Regions from separate parts of the Hydrogenophaga sp. PBL-H3 genome, predicted to be linked through region 3. Evidence: predicted binding sites of a transcription regulator. Region 3 holds the regulator's gene; each other region holds the start of a gene.
The links. Region 3 encodes sigma-54, which starts transcription at its own class of promoters, with help from an activator protein. Its sites were predicted from a motif close to TGGCANGNAANCTGCTTT; they were not measured.
Positions count from the first base shown of each region.

Region 1 (5,252 bases), 1.8 Mb from region 3:
GCTGCATGCAGCAACGCGATGGTGGCACCATCGGAGTGACCAACCAGCACCGGGCGGGCGATGCCCAGCCGCTGGAGCAGTTGTGGCAGCACCTCGTTGGCCTCCAGATGCATGTAGTCGGGTTCGTGGCGTCCGATGTGCCATGGTCCACTGCGGCGGGGGAGGCCCCTCACGTCCTCCACCGGGTCGGATTGACCGTACCCGCGTCTTGAATACAGCCAGCCCTCGCGCCCTGTCGCCGCGCACAGTTCGGCGGGCCAATGCCGCCCCCGCTGCTGCCAGAGCGACACGCTTCCCAGGCCCTCGTGCAAGAAGACCAGTGGAGCCTTGTCGATTGGGCCGGGAATGTGGGCTACTTCGAGCGCCACGCCAGAAATCACGATGCGGTTCATTGTCCGGATGCTAGCTTTGGAGCGGCGGTGAGCTTGTCTTCAACGTGATCGGCAGCTCCCCCGCGATACGTCGATCCGAGGCATTTCGCGCCCGGTCTGTGTCTTGGATTGGTTGTATTCTCATGAGATGAGTTTGTTGTTCGATTCTTTCTGGCGGGCCGTCGCGTACTGTGTGCACCCCAGGGTGATCGCCCTGTCCTTCCTCCCGTTGATCTTGATGGTCGTCCTGTCGTTCGGGTTGGGGTATTTCTTCTGGGAGGGTGCGGTCGCCTCGGTGGGGGCCTGGCTGGCTTCGTTCGAGCTGGTGGAGACTTTGCTGGGCTGGATGGACCAGATCGGGATGGGTCCGCTCAGGGGCGTGTTTGCACCTCTGCTGGTGTTGGTGCTGGCCACGCCCGTGATCGTGTTGTTGTGTCTGTTGCTGGTGGCGATGTTCATGACGCCGGCCATGGTGGATCTGGTGGGCCAGCGTCGCTTTGCAAGCCTGGAGCGCAAACACGGTGGGTCTCTGGTGGTCAGTGTGCTCTGGTCGCTGGGCTCCACCTTGCTCGCCATCGTCGCGTTGGTGATTTCCCTGCCGCTGTGGCTGGTGCCCCCTTTGGTGTTGATTCTTCCGCCCCTGATCTGGGGCTGGCTCACTTACCGCGTTTTTGCGTTTGATGCGCTGGCCACGCATGCCAGCAGCGAAGAGCGCAAATCCATCTTGAAGGAGCACCGCGGCAGCCTGCTGCTCATGGGGGTGCTCAGCGGTTATCTGGGCGCTGCGCCGAGCCTGTTGTGGGCCTCCGGCGCCATGTTCATTGCCATGGCGCCGTTGCTGGTACCGCTGGCCATCTGGATCTACACGCTGGTGTTTGCTTTCGCGTCGCTGTGGTTTGCCCACTTTGCACTTGCGGCGCTGCAGCGACTGCGTGCCGTCGTGCCAGTCGAAGTGCTGGATGCCGACCCCGAGCGTGTTCGCCCGACTGACGCACATCCCGACACGCCGCAGTTGCGGGGGCCAGACCACACAGGTGCGGCGTAACTTCTCTCTTCCATTTATTGTTGGGCACCTCATGACGCCAGCCATCGGCCTGATCATCATTGGCGACGAAATTCTCTCAGGCAAGCGCCAGGACAAACACCTGTCCAAAGTCATCGAACTGCTGAGCGCACGGGGCATGTCGCTCTCCTGGGCGCGGTTCGTGGGCGACGACCGCAAGAGCATCACGGCCAACTTGCGTGACGTCTTCGCGCAGCCAGGCATCGTGTTTTCGTGCGGCGGTATCGGAGCCACACCAGACGATCACACGCGCCAGTGTGCCGCTGCTGCGCTCGAGGTCGAACTGGCCTTGCATCCCGAAGCCAAGGCCTTGATCGAGTCGCGCATGCGTGACGTGGCGGCCGAGCAAGGCCAGGTCTTCGACCCGCAGCGTGCGGACAACGTGCACCGCTACAACATGGGGGTGTTTCCGGTGGGCTCGACCATCATCGAGAACCCGTACAACAAGATCCCTGGCTTCAGTTGCGCGGGTGTTGGTGGCGGGCAGGTGCACTTCGTACCTGGTTTCCCCGTCATGGCATGGCCGATGATTGAATGGGTGCTGGACCATACCTACGCTCACCTGCACCAACAAGGGTCCTCGCTGGAGCGTTCGGTGATCGTGATGGGCGCCATGGAGGCCGCGCTGACACCGTTGATGGAGCAGATCGAGCGCGAGTATCCGGTCAAGGTATTCAGCCTGCCCAGCGTTGACCATCCCGAGTTCGGGCGCCACATCGAGCTGGGCGTCAAAGGGGCCTCCGGCGCTGTTGCAGATGCCTTTGCCAGTCTGCTCGCTGGCCTGCGTCTGCATGGGGCCGAACTGGGCCCCGAAATGGTGCGAAACTAAAGTGCACAAATATGGTGCACTGAATGATGCATGCACCGTGAGTGTGCGATGCGTCCGTTCATCGGTCCAGCCTTCGCGTTGAACCCTGAAAACCACGGGCAGCCGCCATGGCGCGGGCCTTTATGGCGCATCTCCTGCGCCATAATCCCCGGGCGTTTGGAGACGAATGCCCCGTTCAGGTGAATCTGGGGGGCGTTTGGCACAAATACTGCTTCATCCCCAAGTCGATTTTCATTTTTCACTCACCAGCTACAGGAGTATTTGATGGCCAAGACCGTCGCAGACGTGATGCAAATGGTGAAGGACAACGACGTCAAGTTCGTTGACTTCCGTTTCACCGACACCCGGGGCAAAGAGCAGCACGTCACCGTGCCTGTGTCCCACTTCGACGAAGACAAGTTCACCTCGGGCCATGCGTTCGACGGCTCTTCGGTTGCAGGCTGGAAAGGCATTGAAGCCTCGGACATGCAACTCATGCCCGACTCCAACACCGCCAACATCGACCCCTTCTTTGAAGAGACCACGCTGTACCTGCAGTGCGATGTGATCGAGCCGGGCGACGGCAAGGCCTACGACCGCGATCCGCGCTCCATCGCCAAACGTGCCGAGGCTTACCTCAAGGCGTCTGGCCTGGGCGACACCGCTTTCTTCGGACCAGAACCCGAATTCTTCATCTTCGACGGCGTGCGCTGGAGCAACGAACCCGGCCGCGTGATGTGCGAGATTGAAGAATACGAAGCCCCGTGGAACAGCGGTGCCAAGCTCGAAGGCGGCAACCGTGGCCACCGTCCCACTGTCAAGGGCGGCTACTTCCCCGTGCCTCCCGTCGACAGCACGCAAGACATGCGCGCCGAGATGTCCCTGATCCTCGAATCGCTGGGCATCCCGGTCGAGGTGTTCCACCACGAGGTGGCGGGCGCAGGCCAGAACGAAATCGGTACCCGGTTCAGCACGCTCGTGGAGCGCGCCGACTGGACGCAGGTCTTGAAGTACGTGGTGTGGAACGTGGCCAATGCCTACGGCAAGACCGCCACCTTCATGCCCAAGCCCTACGCTGGCGACAACGGCTCCGGCATGCACGTTCACCAGTCGATCTGGAAAGATGGCAAGAACCTGTTCGCTGGCGACGGCTATGCTGGTCTGAGTGATTTCGCCCTGTATTACATCGGCGGCATCATCAAGCACGCCCGTGCGCTCAACGCCATCACCAACCCTGGTACGAACTCGTACAAGCGCCTGGTGCCCGGCTTTGAGGCCCCGGTGAAGCTGGCCTACTCGGCCCGCAACCGCTCGGCCTCGATCCGCATTCCGTACGTGGCGAACCCCAAGGGCCGCCGCATCGAAGCGCGTTTCCCCGATCCTTCGGCCAACCCCTACTTGTGCTTCTCGGCTCTGATGATGGCCGGCCTGGACGGCGTGGAAAACAAGATCCACCCGGGTGAAGCCGCCACCAAGGATCTGTACCACCTGCCGCCCGAAGAAGACAAGCTGGTGCCGACCGTGTGCCACAGCCTCGACCAGGCGCTGGAGTACCTTGACGGCGACCGCAGCTTCCTGACCAAGGGTGGTGTGTTCACCGACTCCATGCTGGACGCCTACATCGAACTGAAGATGGGTGAAGTCACGCGTTTCCGCATGGCACCGCACCCCGTCGAATTCGACATGTACTACAGCCTGTGATGGATCGCCCGGCTTGGCTGGGCGCTCATGCAGACAAGGGACGGCGCGAGCCGTCCCTTTTTGTTTCGGGGCGACATCTGGCCCCGTCATCGGGGCCGGCGGCGGCACTTTTCAAAGCGATTTCCGTCATACTGATTCGCGATGAACGGCGCCAGTCTTTGCCGTGTCGACCCAACGGAGACTTTGTGCCCATGTCCGCTCTGCCTTTCTCTTTTGTCCCATGCCTCGCCGCAGGTGCTGTGGCCTTGTGCAGCCTGCAAGTGCTGGCCCAGGAACGCATTTACCGCTGCGGCAACGAATACACCAACAACGCGCAAGTGGCCAAGAGCCGCAACTGCAGCCCGATGGAGGGTGGCAACATCACGATTGTCGAGGGCGTCAAAACCGCGCCGGCCGCGCGCGCCACGCCGGCTGCCGCCCCTCGCAGTGGAGCCGATCGAGTGGATCCCAATGCCCAGCGTGCGCGCGACAGCGATGCCAAGGTCATTCTGGAAGCCGAGTTGCGCAAGGCCGAGGAGCGTCTTGCGCAGGCGCGCAAGGAGTACGCCAACGGCGAGCCCGAAAAGCAGGGCATCGAATCGCGCAACTACCAGCGCTACCTGGACCGCGTGGCCGAACTCAAGGCCGCCGTGGCACGCGCCGAGAGCGATGTTGCAGGTCTTCAGCGGGAGCTTGGCCGGCTGCCTGCCGCGCCGGGCAATGCCGCAAGATGAGCGGCCTGAAAAAAACACCATCGCCAACTCCCATCAAACGCCGGGCACTGCCCCAGCCGACGGGTGCTGGTGGCGCGAAGCGGCCCGCTGCCACACCGGGGCGCTTTCAGTCGCTGGACATGCTGGCCACTCTGGTGGCGGTGGTCGATGCCGATGGGCATGTGCTGTATGCCAACGCGGCACTGGAAGACGCGCTGGGCACTTCTCGTCGCAGCATCGCCAACACCCTGTTTCAAGATTGCTTCACCGAACCTGCGCTGCTGGAGAACGCGCTCAGTGGTGCCCGAGGCAACGAGTTTGCTGCCTTGCGCTACGACGCCTGGCTCAAACGGGTGAATCACGAAGCCCTGCCGGTGCACGTGGTGGTGGCGCAAACCGAGAGCAAGGGGGAGGTGGTTGTGGAGCTGCTGCCGCTGGAGCAGCAGGCCCGGCAGGAGCGAGAGGAGCGCCTGATCGATCAGGCGCAGGCCAACAAGGAGCTCATTCGCAACCTGGCGCACGAGATCAAGAATCCGCTGGGCGGGATTCGCGGCGCAGCGCAACTGCTGCAGATGGAACTCGATTCGCGCGAGCTCATTGAGTACACCCAGGTCATC
Region 1 is NZ_CP044972.1:3,035,386-3,040,637, reverse strand. Features, by position in the region: gene F9Z44_RS14050 (alpha/beta fold hydrolase) at 1-392, opposite strand, end outside; gene F9Z44_RS14045 (EI24 domain-containing protein) at 520-1,416, shown strand; gene F9Z44_RS14040 (competence/damage-inducible protein A) at 1,448-2,263, shown strand; gene glnA (type I glutamate--ammonia ligase) at 2,528-3,943, shown strand; gene F9Z44_RS14030 (hypothetical protein) at 4,135-4,656, shown strand; gene glnL (nitrogen regulation protein NR(II)) at 4,776-5,252, shown strand, end outside.
Region 1: glnA (type I glutamate--ammonia ligase) is a predicted target of sigma-54. The motif match lies at 2,461-2,478, and genes of this name have one in related genera.

Region 2 (5,252 bases), 730 kb from region 3:
GAGAGCAGGTGTTCACCGCCCCGGTTGATCACGCGGATGGCCTGCGCGCGGTGCGGTGCCATGCCGGTGTCTTCCTGCAAGAGCTGCGCGTAGCCCAGGATGCTGTTGAGCGGCGTGCGCAGCTCGTGGCTGATGGTGCTGATGTAGCGCGTCTTGGCCTGGTTGGCGTGCTCGGCGGCCAGGCGCGCCTGCTGCAGGGCTTCGTCGGTGAGGCGGTGCGACTCGATCTCCTGCATCAGCAGGCGCGTCTGCCGGTTCGACTCTTCCTGCGCCACCTCGCGGCTCTTGTGCGCCAGCACCAGCCACCAGGCCACGGTGGCAGTGATCAGCAGCAGCACGGCGTACACCCGCACAAAGCCCGAGCGCAACGCAGCGTCAAGCAAGCCGGCGTTGGCCGACAGCCCCATGCGCAGCGCCAGGGCCTGCACCTCCTGGCGGTAGAGCAGGCCGAGCACCGCTGCCAACACCGGCGCCATCACCAGCATGAGCAGCAGGTAGTGGGCGAGACCGGCTTCCAGGTAGGGCCAGATGGAGCGCGGCAACACGCGGCGCAGCGCACCCATCCACTGCTCGGAGAGTTTGGCGTGGGGTTTGCAGAGGTCGCCACAGCGCGCGTCGAGCGTGCAGCAGAGCGAACAGATGGCGCCTTGGTAGGCCGGGCAGTGGGCCATGTCTGGCCCCTCATATTCACGCTCACAAATCACACACTTTTGAACACCCCCCGCGCCGCCTGCGGCGTCACCCCCCTTGAGGGGGGCAACACCAGCGGCCTGGCCAAGCCAGTTCCGCGGTGTTTCTGCGACGGGGCCTCCTTGTACGCCACCACTCCTTGCGATGTAGTAACGCCCCTGCGTGGCCCAGGCAATCAGCGGCGCCGTCACCAGAGCCGTGACCATCGCAATCACCGCCGAAAACGCCTGCGCGCCCTCGCCCATCAGCCCCATGTGGGCCCCGATGGACAACACCGAAGCCAGGCCCATGGCTCCCACGCCCACCGGGTTGATGTCGTACAGGTACGCCCGCTTGAACTCGATGCCCTTGGGGCTCCAGCCCAGCGGCTTGTTGATGACCAGATCGGCCACCACGGCCATGATCCAGGCGATGGCGATGTTGCTGTACACGCCGAGCACCTGCCCCAGCGCCTGGAACACGTTCATCTCCATCAGCATGAAAGCGATGAAGGTGTTGAACACCACCCACACCACACGCCCAGGATGGCTGTGCGTGATGCGCGAGAAGAAGTTGCTCCAGGCCAGCGAGCCGGCGTAGGCGTTGGTCACATTGATCTTGAGCTGCGAGATCACCACGAAGAACGCCGTGGCCGCCACCGCCCAGCCGTAATCGGAGAACACGTATTCGTAGGCCGCGAGGTACATCTGGTTGGGGTCCACAGCGCGGTCCGGCGGCACCATGTGGCTGATGGCAAGAAACGCCAGCAGCGCGCCGCCCAGCATCTTCACCACGCCCAGCAGCACCCAGCCCGGCCCACCGGCCAGCACCCCCGCCCACCAGCGCAGCCCCTTGCCGGGCTCCTTGGCGGGCATGAAGCGCAGGTAGTCGGCCTGCTCCCCCATCTGGGTGATGAGCGCGATGCCCACGGTGAGCGCCGCACCAAACAGGTGCCAGTCAAACAACGCGCCCGCACCGGATTCACCGCCATACCGCACCACGTTGGTGAACGTTTCGGGCGCCATGACCGCCACCGCCCCAAAAGGCACCACCATCATCACCAGCCACAGCGGCTGGGTCCACACCTGAAAGCGGCTGATCACCGAGACCCCGTGCGTCACCAGCGGAATGACCACCACCGCGCAGATGAGGTAACCCCAGGCGGGCGGGATGTCGAGCGCAAGCTCCAGCGCGTAGGCCATGACCGCCGCTTCGAGCGCGAAGAAAATGAAAGTGAAGGTGGCGTAGATCAGCGAGGTGATGGTGGAGCCGATGTAGCCAAAGCCCGCGCCGCGCGTGAGCAAGTCCATGTCGACCCCGTAGCGCGCGGCGTACACGCTGATGGGCAGGCCCGCAAAAAAGATGATCAAGCCGGTGCACAGGATGGCCAGCGCGGCGTTCACAAAGCCGTATTGCACCAGCAGCGTGGCGCCCACGGCCTCCAGGATCAGGAAAGACGCCGCACCAAACGCGGTGTTGGCCACGCGCCATTCGCTCCATTTGCGAAAGCGCTGCGGCGTGTAGCGCAGCGCGTAGTCTTCCATCGTCTCGCTGCCGACCCAGCTGTTGTAGTCGCGGCGCACGCGGGTGATGCGCTGGGGCGCGTCCAGCCCGGGCTCCTGCCCTGCGGTGGGCGCGGTAGCGGTTCTGATGGGGACGATGGGTATGGTTGTCACACTGCGTTTCTGCAGCTTTCGTGCCACGCTGCCGATGGAGCCGGCTCGGGGCACGGGAATTGCTGACCAAGTCACTCAAGCACCACCGAGAACGCACGCACCACCATGGAACTCACGCCCCGAGAGAAAGACAAGCTGCTGATCTTCACCGCTGCCCTGCTGGCCGAGCGGCGCCAGGCGCGCGGCTTGAAGCTCAACTACCCCGAGGCCGTGGCGCTGATCAGCGCGGCCGTGATGGAGGGCGCGCGCGACGGCAAGACCGTGGCCCAGCTCATGAGCGACGGGCGCAACGTGCTGACCCGCGCCGACGTGATGGAGGGCATCGCCGAGATGATCCCGGACATCCAGGTGGAAGCCACGTTCCCCGACGGCACCAAGCTCGTGACCGTGCACCAACCCATTCCCTGATTCATTCACCGAAAGCACCCATGCGCCTTGCCACCGCCCTCTTCAGCGCCGCTGCCTTCTGCGCGCCCGCCCTCGCCCACGAAGGCCACGGCCTGCCCGGCTCCCACTGGCATTCCACCGACACGCTGGGATTTGTCGGTGTGGTGGTGGCCATTGCCGTGGCGCTGTGGTGGTCCAGCGGCAAACACTGAGGGACGTGCCCATGACTCCCGGCGAACTTGTCACCGACGAGGGCGTGCACACCCTCAACCCCGGCCGGCGCACGCTCACCCTGGTGGTGAAGAACGGCGCCGACCGCCCGATCCAGGTCGGCTCGCACTACCACTTTGCCGAGGTCAATGGCGCGCTCGACTTCGACCGCAGCGCGGCGCGCGGCATGCGGCTGAACATAGCCAGCGGCACCGCCGTTCGCTTCGAGCCCGGCCAGCAGCGCACGGTGGAGTTGGTGGACTACGCGGGCGACCGCATCGTCCACGGCTTCCGTGGTTTGACACAAGGGAAGCTCTGATGAGCACGATTTCAAGAAGCGCCTACGCCAACATGTTCGGCCCCACCGTGGGAGACCGACTGCGCCTGGCAGACACCGGCCTGATGATCGAGATCGAGAAAGACTTCACCCTGGCCGCCGGCGGCTACGGCGAAGAGGTCAAGTTCGGCGGCGGCAAGACCATCCGCGACGGCATGGCGCAGTCGCAAAGAACCCGCGCCGAAGGCGCCGTGGATACGGTGATGACCAACGCGGTGATCATCGACCACTGGGGCATCGTCAAGGCTGACATCGGCCTAAAAGACGGGCGCATCGTCGCCATTGGCAAGGCCGGCAACCCGGACACGCAGCCCGGTGTGGACATCGTCATCGGCCCGGGCACCGAGGTCATCAGCTGCGAAGGCAACATCGTCACCGCCGGCGGCATCGACAGCCACATTCACTTCATCTGCCCGCAGCAGGTGGACGAGGCGCTGACCTCCGGCATCACCACCATGCTCGGCGGCGGCACCGGTCCGGCCACCGGCACCTTTGCCACCACCTGCACGCCCGGCCCCTGGCACATCGAACGCATGCTGCAGGCCGCCGACGGCCTGCCCATGAACCTGGGCTTTCTGGGCAAGGGCAACGCCAGCCTGCCCGCCCCGCTGCACGAGCAGATCAACGCCGGCGTGATGGGCCTCAAGCTGCACGAAGACTGGGGCACCACGCCCAGCGCCATCAGCAACTGCCTTGATGTCGCCGACGAAACAGACACCCAGGTCGCGATCCACTCCGACACGCTCAACGAGTCGGGTTTCGTGGAAGACACCATCGCCGCCACCAAAGGCAGAAGCCTCTGCGCCTTCCACACCGAAGGCGCGGGCGGTGGCCACGCGCCCGACATCCTGCGCGTGGTGGGCGAGGCCAACTTCCTGCCCAGCTCCACCAACCCGACCATGCCCTACACGGTGAACACGCTCGACGAGCATGTGGACATGCTCATGGTGTGCCACCACCTGGACGCCGGCATTCCCGAAGACCTGGCCTTTGCCGAGAGCCGCATCCGCCGCGAGACCATCGCGGCCGAGGACATCCTGCACGACATGGGTGCCATCAGCATGATGAGCAGCGACAGCCAGGCGATGGGCCGCGTGGGGGAGGTCATCATCCGCACCTGGCAAGCGGCCGACAAGATGAAGAGCCAGCGTGGCTGGCTCGCCAATCCCTCCGTTCGGGCTGAGCCTGTCGAAGCCCTCACACGCAACGACAACTTCCGCGTCAAGCGCTACATCGCCAAGTACACGATCAACCCGGCCATTGCCCACGGCATCTCGCACATCGTGGGTTCGCTCGAAGTCGGCAAATGGGCCGACCTGGTGGTGTGGAAACCCGCTTTCTTCGGTGTGAAGCCCGCGCTCATCCTGAAGGGCGGCAGCATCGCGCTGGCCGCCATGGGCGACCCCAACGCCTCCATTCCCACGCCCCAACCCGTGCACTACCGGCCCATGTTCGCCAGCCTCGGCAGCGCCATGGCGCACAGCAGCCTGACCTTCGTTTCGCAAGCGGCCCTGGCCGCCGGCGTGGGCCAGCGCTACGGCCTGCGCAAGACGCTGGACGCGGTGCGCGACTGCCGCGGCGTGACCAAGGCCAGCATGGTGCACAACAGCCTGTTGCCCAAGATGGAGATCGACCCGCAGACCTACGCGGTGCGTGCCGACGGCGTGCTGCTCACCTGCGAGCCGGCCACACGCCTGCCCCTGGCACAGCGCTACTTTTTGTTCTGAACCACGATCCCATGTTGCAAGCCTCCAAACTCATCCCCCAGGGCCAGGGCCTGGCGCGCAGCATGGTGCAGCGCTCCGCGCACCTGGAACTGGACTGGGACATTCGTCAGAAGAGCCGCTTCGACACCGTGGCCTCCGACGAGCGCCACGTGGGCGTGTTCCTGCCGCGTGGCACCGTGGTGCGCGGGGGCGACGTGCTGATCACGCAAGACGGCTCGCTTTTGCGCGTGGTGGCGGCCCACCAGC
Region 2 is NZ_CP044972.1:1,180,440-1,185,691, reverse strand. Features, by position in the region: gene F9Z44_RS05760 (hybrid sensor histidine kinase/response regulator) at 1-2,345, opposite strand, end outside; gene F9Z44_RS05755 (urease subunit gamma) at 2,451-2,753, shown strand; gene F9Z44_RS05750 (hypothetical protein) at 2,774-2,944, shown strand; gene F9Z44_RS05745 (urease subunit beta) at 2,956-3,261, shown strand; gene ureC (urease subunit alpha) at 3,261-5,006, shown strand; gene ureE (urease accessory protein UreE) at 5,018-5,252, shown strand, end outside.
Region 2: F9Z44_RS05755 (urease subunit gamma) is a predicted target of sigma-54. The motif match lies at 2,394-2,411, and genes of this name have one in related genera.

Region 3 (5,252 bases):
ACCTTGAAAGACGCCGACCTCTCCGCGCTGGACAGTGCGCCCGCCCAGACCCTCATGCTGCTGCTGGCCAAGTACCCCGCCATGCTCAGCGACGCCGCGCGCGACTTCGCACCGCACGACGTGACCTTCTACCTGCGCGAGCTCGCCGCCAGTTACCACAGCTACTACGACGCCGAGCGCATCCTGGTGGACGACCTGGCGGTGAAGAACGCGCGCCTGGCCCTGGTCGCGGCCACCGCACAGGTGCTGCACAATGGTTTGGCTGTGCTGGGCGTGAGTGCCCCGCAGAAAATGTGATGGCAAGACACGCAATGAAAAAGAAACCTGTGCAATCCCGCAGTTCGCTCGGCGGCACCCTGATCGGCCTTGTGGTGGGTCTGCTGGTGGGGCTGGGCATTGCGCTCGCGGTGGCGGTCTACGTCACGCGCGTGCCGATCCCGTTTGTCGACCGCAATGTGTCGCGCAACGCTGGACAGGACGCGCTGGAAGCCGAGCGCAACAAAGGCTGGAACCCCAACAAGGTGCTCAATGGCGATGCCGCCACGGCGCCGACCCCGGCTCCTGCGGCCCCGCCAGCGGCGGCGGTCGCACCCGGGGCTGCTGGCGCCATCGTGGTGCCGCCGGCCGACGGCAAGGGCCTGCCCCCGGTGCCGGCCGCCGGGAGCAAGCCAGCGACCGATCCGCTGGGCGAGCTGGTCCAGTCCAAGCTGGGCACGCCACCGGCGGCCGCGCCCGCCACCGCGGCGGCTGCACCGGCGCCCGGCGCTGACCCATTCACCTACTTCGTGCAGGCCGGCGCGTTTCGCTCGCCCGAAGATGCTGAAGCCCAGCGCGCCAAGCTCGCCATGCTGGGCATCAATGCCGATGTGACCGAGCGCGAACAGTCGGGCCGAACCGTGTACCGCGTGCGCGTGGGCCCGTTCAACCAGAAGGCCATGGCCGACCTCACCCAGGAGCAGCTGCAGGCCAACGGTGTCGAAGCGGCGCTGGTGCGCGTGCAACGCTGAACCACTGCGCAGGCCAGCCGGGAACTTTCAACGCCATGCCCGCCCCAAGCAAGCCTTATCAAGGAGTTTGATTTCATGCAACGTCGCGATTTTTCCCGGTCCTTGCTGGCCGCTGGCACCACCGCCCTGGCCGCCACCGGCGGCCTGACGCTCACGCCCGCGCTGGCCCAGCGCGTGGCGCCCAAGGAAGGCACCGATTTCATCCGCCTGGGCCGCCCGGCGCCCGTGGAGAGTCCGGCCAGCCAGGTCGAGGTGGTCGAGTTCTTTGCCTACAGCTGCATCCATTGCTTCAATTTCGAACCCGCTTTCGACGAGTGGGCCAAAAAGAAACCGGCCAACGTGAACGTGCGGCGCGTGCCGGTGGCCTTCAGCGCCGCTTTTGTGCCCATGCAGCGCCTGTACTTCACGCTCGAAGCCATGAAGCTGGTGGACCGGCTGCACGGCAAGGTGTTTCAGGCGATCCACGTCGACCGCCAGCCGCTCACCACCCAGCCCGCCATCACCGCCTGGATCGACAAGCAGGGCGGGGTGGACATGGCCCGTTTCAACGAGTTCTACAACGGTGCGGCGGTGGGACTGGCGGCCAAGGCCACCCAGCTGCAGGAGGCCTACAACGTCGAAGGCACGCCGTCGCTGGGCGTGGCCGGGCGCTTTTATGTGAATGGTCAGGGCCCCCGCACCCTGGTGGTGGCCGATGCACTGATCGTCGAAGCGGCCCGCAAGGCCTGAGTCGCGTCTTTCAAGGGACAAAGCCCGCTTCGGCGGGCTTTGTCTTTGGCGCGAACGCTCGTGGCGCGACCGGCGCCCGGCATTCCTGAGAGGATGCGAGAAAAGAGTGGGTAAAGCAGTTCTCGGGCCCTTGCAGCCTTCATCCCGTCGTTACAATGAATGCAAGTTTCGTGCCCTAAAACTCCATGCACTCCACCTTGCCCAACCTCTTCTTCCGCCGGTCGTACTGGCCGGGCGCCTGCCTGGTGGTGGGTCTGTTGCTGACCAGCGCAGCACAAGCCGAAAAAGCCGACCGCACCCTGCCACTCAATGCCGAGGCCGATGCCCTGCGCTACGACGACGCGCGCCAGACCAGCATCTTCACGGGCAACGTGGTGATCACCAAGGGCACCATCGTCATCCGGGGCGCCAAGGTCGAGGTGCGCCAGGATGCCCAGGGCCATCAGTTCGGCATCGTCAACGGCAGCCCGGGGTTTTTCCGCCAGAAGCGCGACGGCGTGGACGAATTCATTGAAGGCACGGCCCAGCGCATCGAATACGACAGCCAGGCCGACTCCGTCCGGTTCGTGGGCGATGCGGTGCTCAAGCGCTTCAAGGGCACCCAGCTCAACGACGAAACCACCGGCAGCGTGATCGTCTACAACAACACCACCGACGTCTTCACGGTGGACGGCGGCGTGGCCAGCCGCACCCCCAACAACCCCACCGGCCGCGTGCGCGCCATGCTCACACCCGTGCCCAAGGATGGCACTCCCGCTCCCAAACCGGCGCCGCCAGCCAATCTGCGGCCCAGCAACCAGCTTGGCGAGGGCCAGCAGTGACGGCGATGCCTTCGGCGCAGGCGCTGAGCCCGGGCAAGCGCCCGACGACCGCCCCCGATCTCAGTCGGCTGGAGGCCCAGGGACTGCAAAAGGCCTATGGCAGCCGCAAGGTGGTCAAGGACGTGTCGCTCGCGGTCTTCAAGGGTGAGGTCGTCGGCCTTCTGGGGCCCAACGGCGCGGGCAAGACCACCTCGTTCTACATGCTGGTGGGCCTGCTGCGTTCGGACGCCGGAACGATCCTGCTCGATGGTCAGGCCATCCAGGACCTGCCCATCCACCGCCGCGCGCGCCTGGGCCTGGGCTACCTGCCGCAGGAGGCATCGATCTTTCGCAAGCTCAACGTGGCCGACAACGTGCGCGCCGTGCTGGAACTGCAGCAGGACGAGGCCGGCAAGGCGCTGAGCAAGGCCGCCATCGAGGCCCGCCTCGACGAGTTGCTCAAGGACCTGCACGTGGACCACCTGCGCGACTCGCCCGCGCCTGCCCTGTCGGGCGGTGAGCGCCGCCGGGTCGAGATCGCCCGGGCGCTCGCCACCAATCCGCGCTTCATCCTGCTCGACGAGCCCTTCGCCGGCATCGACCCGATCGCCGTGATCGAGATCCAGCGCATCATCGGTTTCCTCAAGTCGCGCGGCATCGGCGTGCTCATCACCGACCACAACGTGCGCGAGACCTTGGGTATCTGCGACCGCGCCTACATCATCAACGACGGCCACGTGCTCACCAGCGGCACGCCGGCCGAGATCGTTGAAAACGCCGACGTGCGCCGCGTGTACCTCGGCGAACATTTCAGGATGTGATGACCCCCACGCTCGTCACTTCGTGTACTTCGCTGCCCCCCGAGGGGGCTGATTCGCCTTGGGGCGGCCCGGCGGCGAATCGTCTCGCCGTTTGCTCACTGGCGTTTTCATGAAACAAGGCCTGTCACTCAGGGTTTCGCAGCACCTGGCGCTCACGCCCCAGTTGCAGCAATCCATCCGCCTGCTGCAACTCTCCACGCTGGAGATGGCGCAGGAGGTCGAGCAAATGCTCGACGAGAATCCGTTCCTCGAACGCTCCGAAGACCTGGCCGAGCGCGAAGCGTTTGGCCTGGAGCAGACCGACGCGCCGGTGAGCGTGGGCGAGCAGATCGCCGAGGCCGCCCTGCCCGAAGCGCCCGGACCGATGCTCTCCAGCACCGAATCGAGCAGCAGCACGAGCAGCGACAGCAGCGAAGGCGATGCCATCGAAGGCAAGCTCGACGGCGCCACGCCGGTGGAAGAGAGCTGGGAGGGCGACGGCACGGTGGAGATGGCGCCCGACGACAGCGAGTGGGGTGGCGACGCGCCCGCGCGCAACAACAATTCGTCGGGCGACGACGACACCGCGAGCGCTGCCGATCTGGCCCGAGCCCACATCAGCCTGCAGGACCACCTGCATGACCAGGCGCGCTGCCTGCGTCTCTCGGACGAAGACCGCGCCGCGCTGTACTTCCTGATCGAATCGCTCAGCGACGACGGCTACATCGAAGACAGCCTGGCCGAGCTGGCTGCGGCCTGGCAGGCCCTGTCGGGACGTGTGCAAACCGACGACCCCAACGAAGGTCTGGAAGAACGCGAGGCGCTGGAGCAGCGCCTGACCATGGCCCTGCAACTGCTGCAGCACATGGAGCCTTCCGGTGTGGGCGCGCGCAGCCTGGCCGAATGCCTGCGCCTGCAGATCCTGGAACTGCGCAACACGCCCGAGGCGCGCGCGGCCCTGGCCATCTGCGGGCAGTCCATGGAGTTGGTGGCCAAGCGCGATGTGAAGCGCCTGTGCAACCTGTGCGGCCTGGACGATGAAACCGTGCGCGCCGCACTCGGCCTCATTGCGCGGCTGGAACCCAAGCCGGGTCGCCGCTTCCTGGACCTGGAGCGCAACGTGGTCGTGCCCGACGTGCTGGTCACGCGCGCTGGCCGCGGCTTCAAGGTGCTGCTCAACCCCGAGGTGATGCCCCGCCTGCGCGTGCACGATGTGTACGCCAGCGCCATGCGCCAGAACCGCGGTGGACGCGACAACGGCGGCGAGGCCGGCCACGCCGCCATGCAGCAGCGCCTGCAGGAGGCGCGTTGGTTCATCAAGAACATCCAGCAGCGCTTCGACACCATCCTGCGCGTGTCCAGCGCCATCGTGGAACGCCAGCGCAATTTCTTCATGCACGGCGAACTCGCCATGCGCCCGCTGGTGCTGCGTGAGATCGCCGACGAGCTCGGCCTGCACGAATCCACCATCAGCCGCGTGACCACCGCCAAGTACATGGCCACGCCCTTCGGCACCTACGAGCTCAAGTACTTCTTCGGCTCGTCGCTGGGGACCGAGACCGGTGGCAACGCGTCGAGCACGGCCGTGCGCGCGCTGCTCAAGCAGTTCATCGCCGCCGAAGAAGCCGCCAAGCCGCTGTCGGACAACCAGCTCTCCGATCTGCTGCGCGAACAGGGCATCGAATGCGCGCGCCGCACCGTGGCGAAGTACCGCGAGGCGCTGCGAATCGCGCCCGCGAACCTCAGAAAATCGCTTTGAACCAGTTACAAGTTTTCCTGCCCTGCGCCGCCGGCGTTGAGGACATGCTCGCCGCTGAAGTGAAGCGCATCACCGGCGTGGACGCACCGCACAAGGCGCGCGGCGGTGTGGCGCTCAACGCTTCGTGGCGCGACGCCATGCGCCTGAACCTGCACAG
Region 3 is NZ_CP044972.1:454,139-459,390, forward strand. Features, by position in the region: gene argS (arginine--tRNA ligase) at 1-297, shown strand, start outside; gene F9Z44_RS02160 (SPOR domain-containing protein) at 312-1,007, shown strand; gene F9Z44_RS02165 (thiol:disulfide interchange protein DsbA/DsbL) at 1,083-1,736, shown strand; gene lptA (lipopolysaccharide transport periplasmic protein LptA) at 1,922-2,557, shown strand; gene lptB (LPS export ABC transporter ATP-binding protein) at 2,563-3,357, shown strand; gene rpoN (RNA polymerase factor sigma-54) at 3,467-5,095, shown strand; gene F9Z44_RS02185 (THUMP domain-containing class I SAM-dependent RNA methyltransferase) at 5,092-5,252, shown strand, end outside.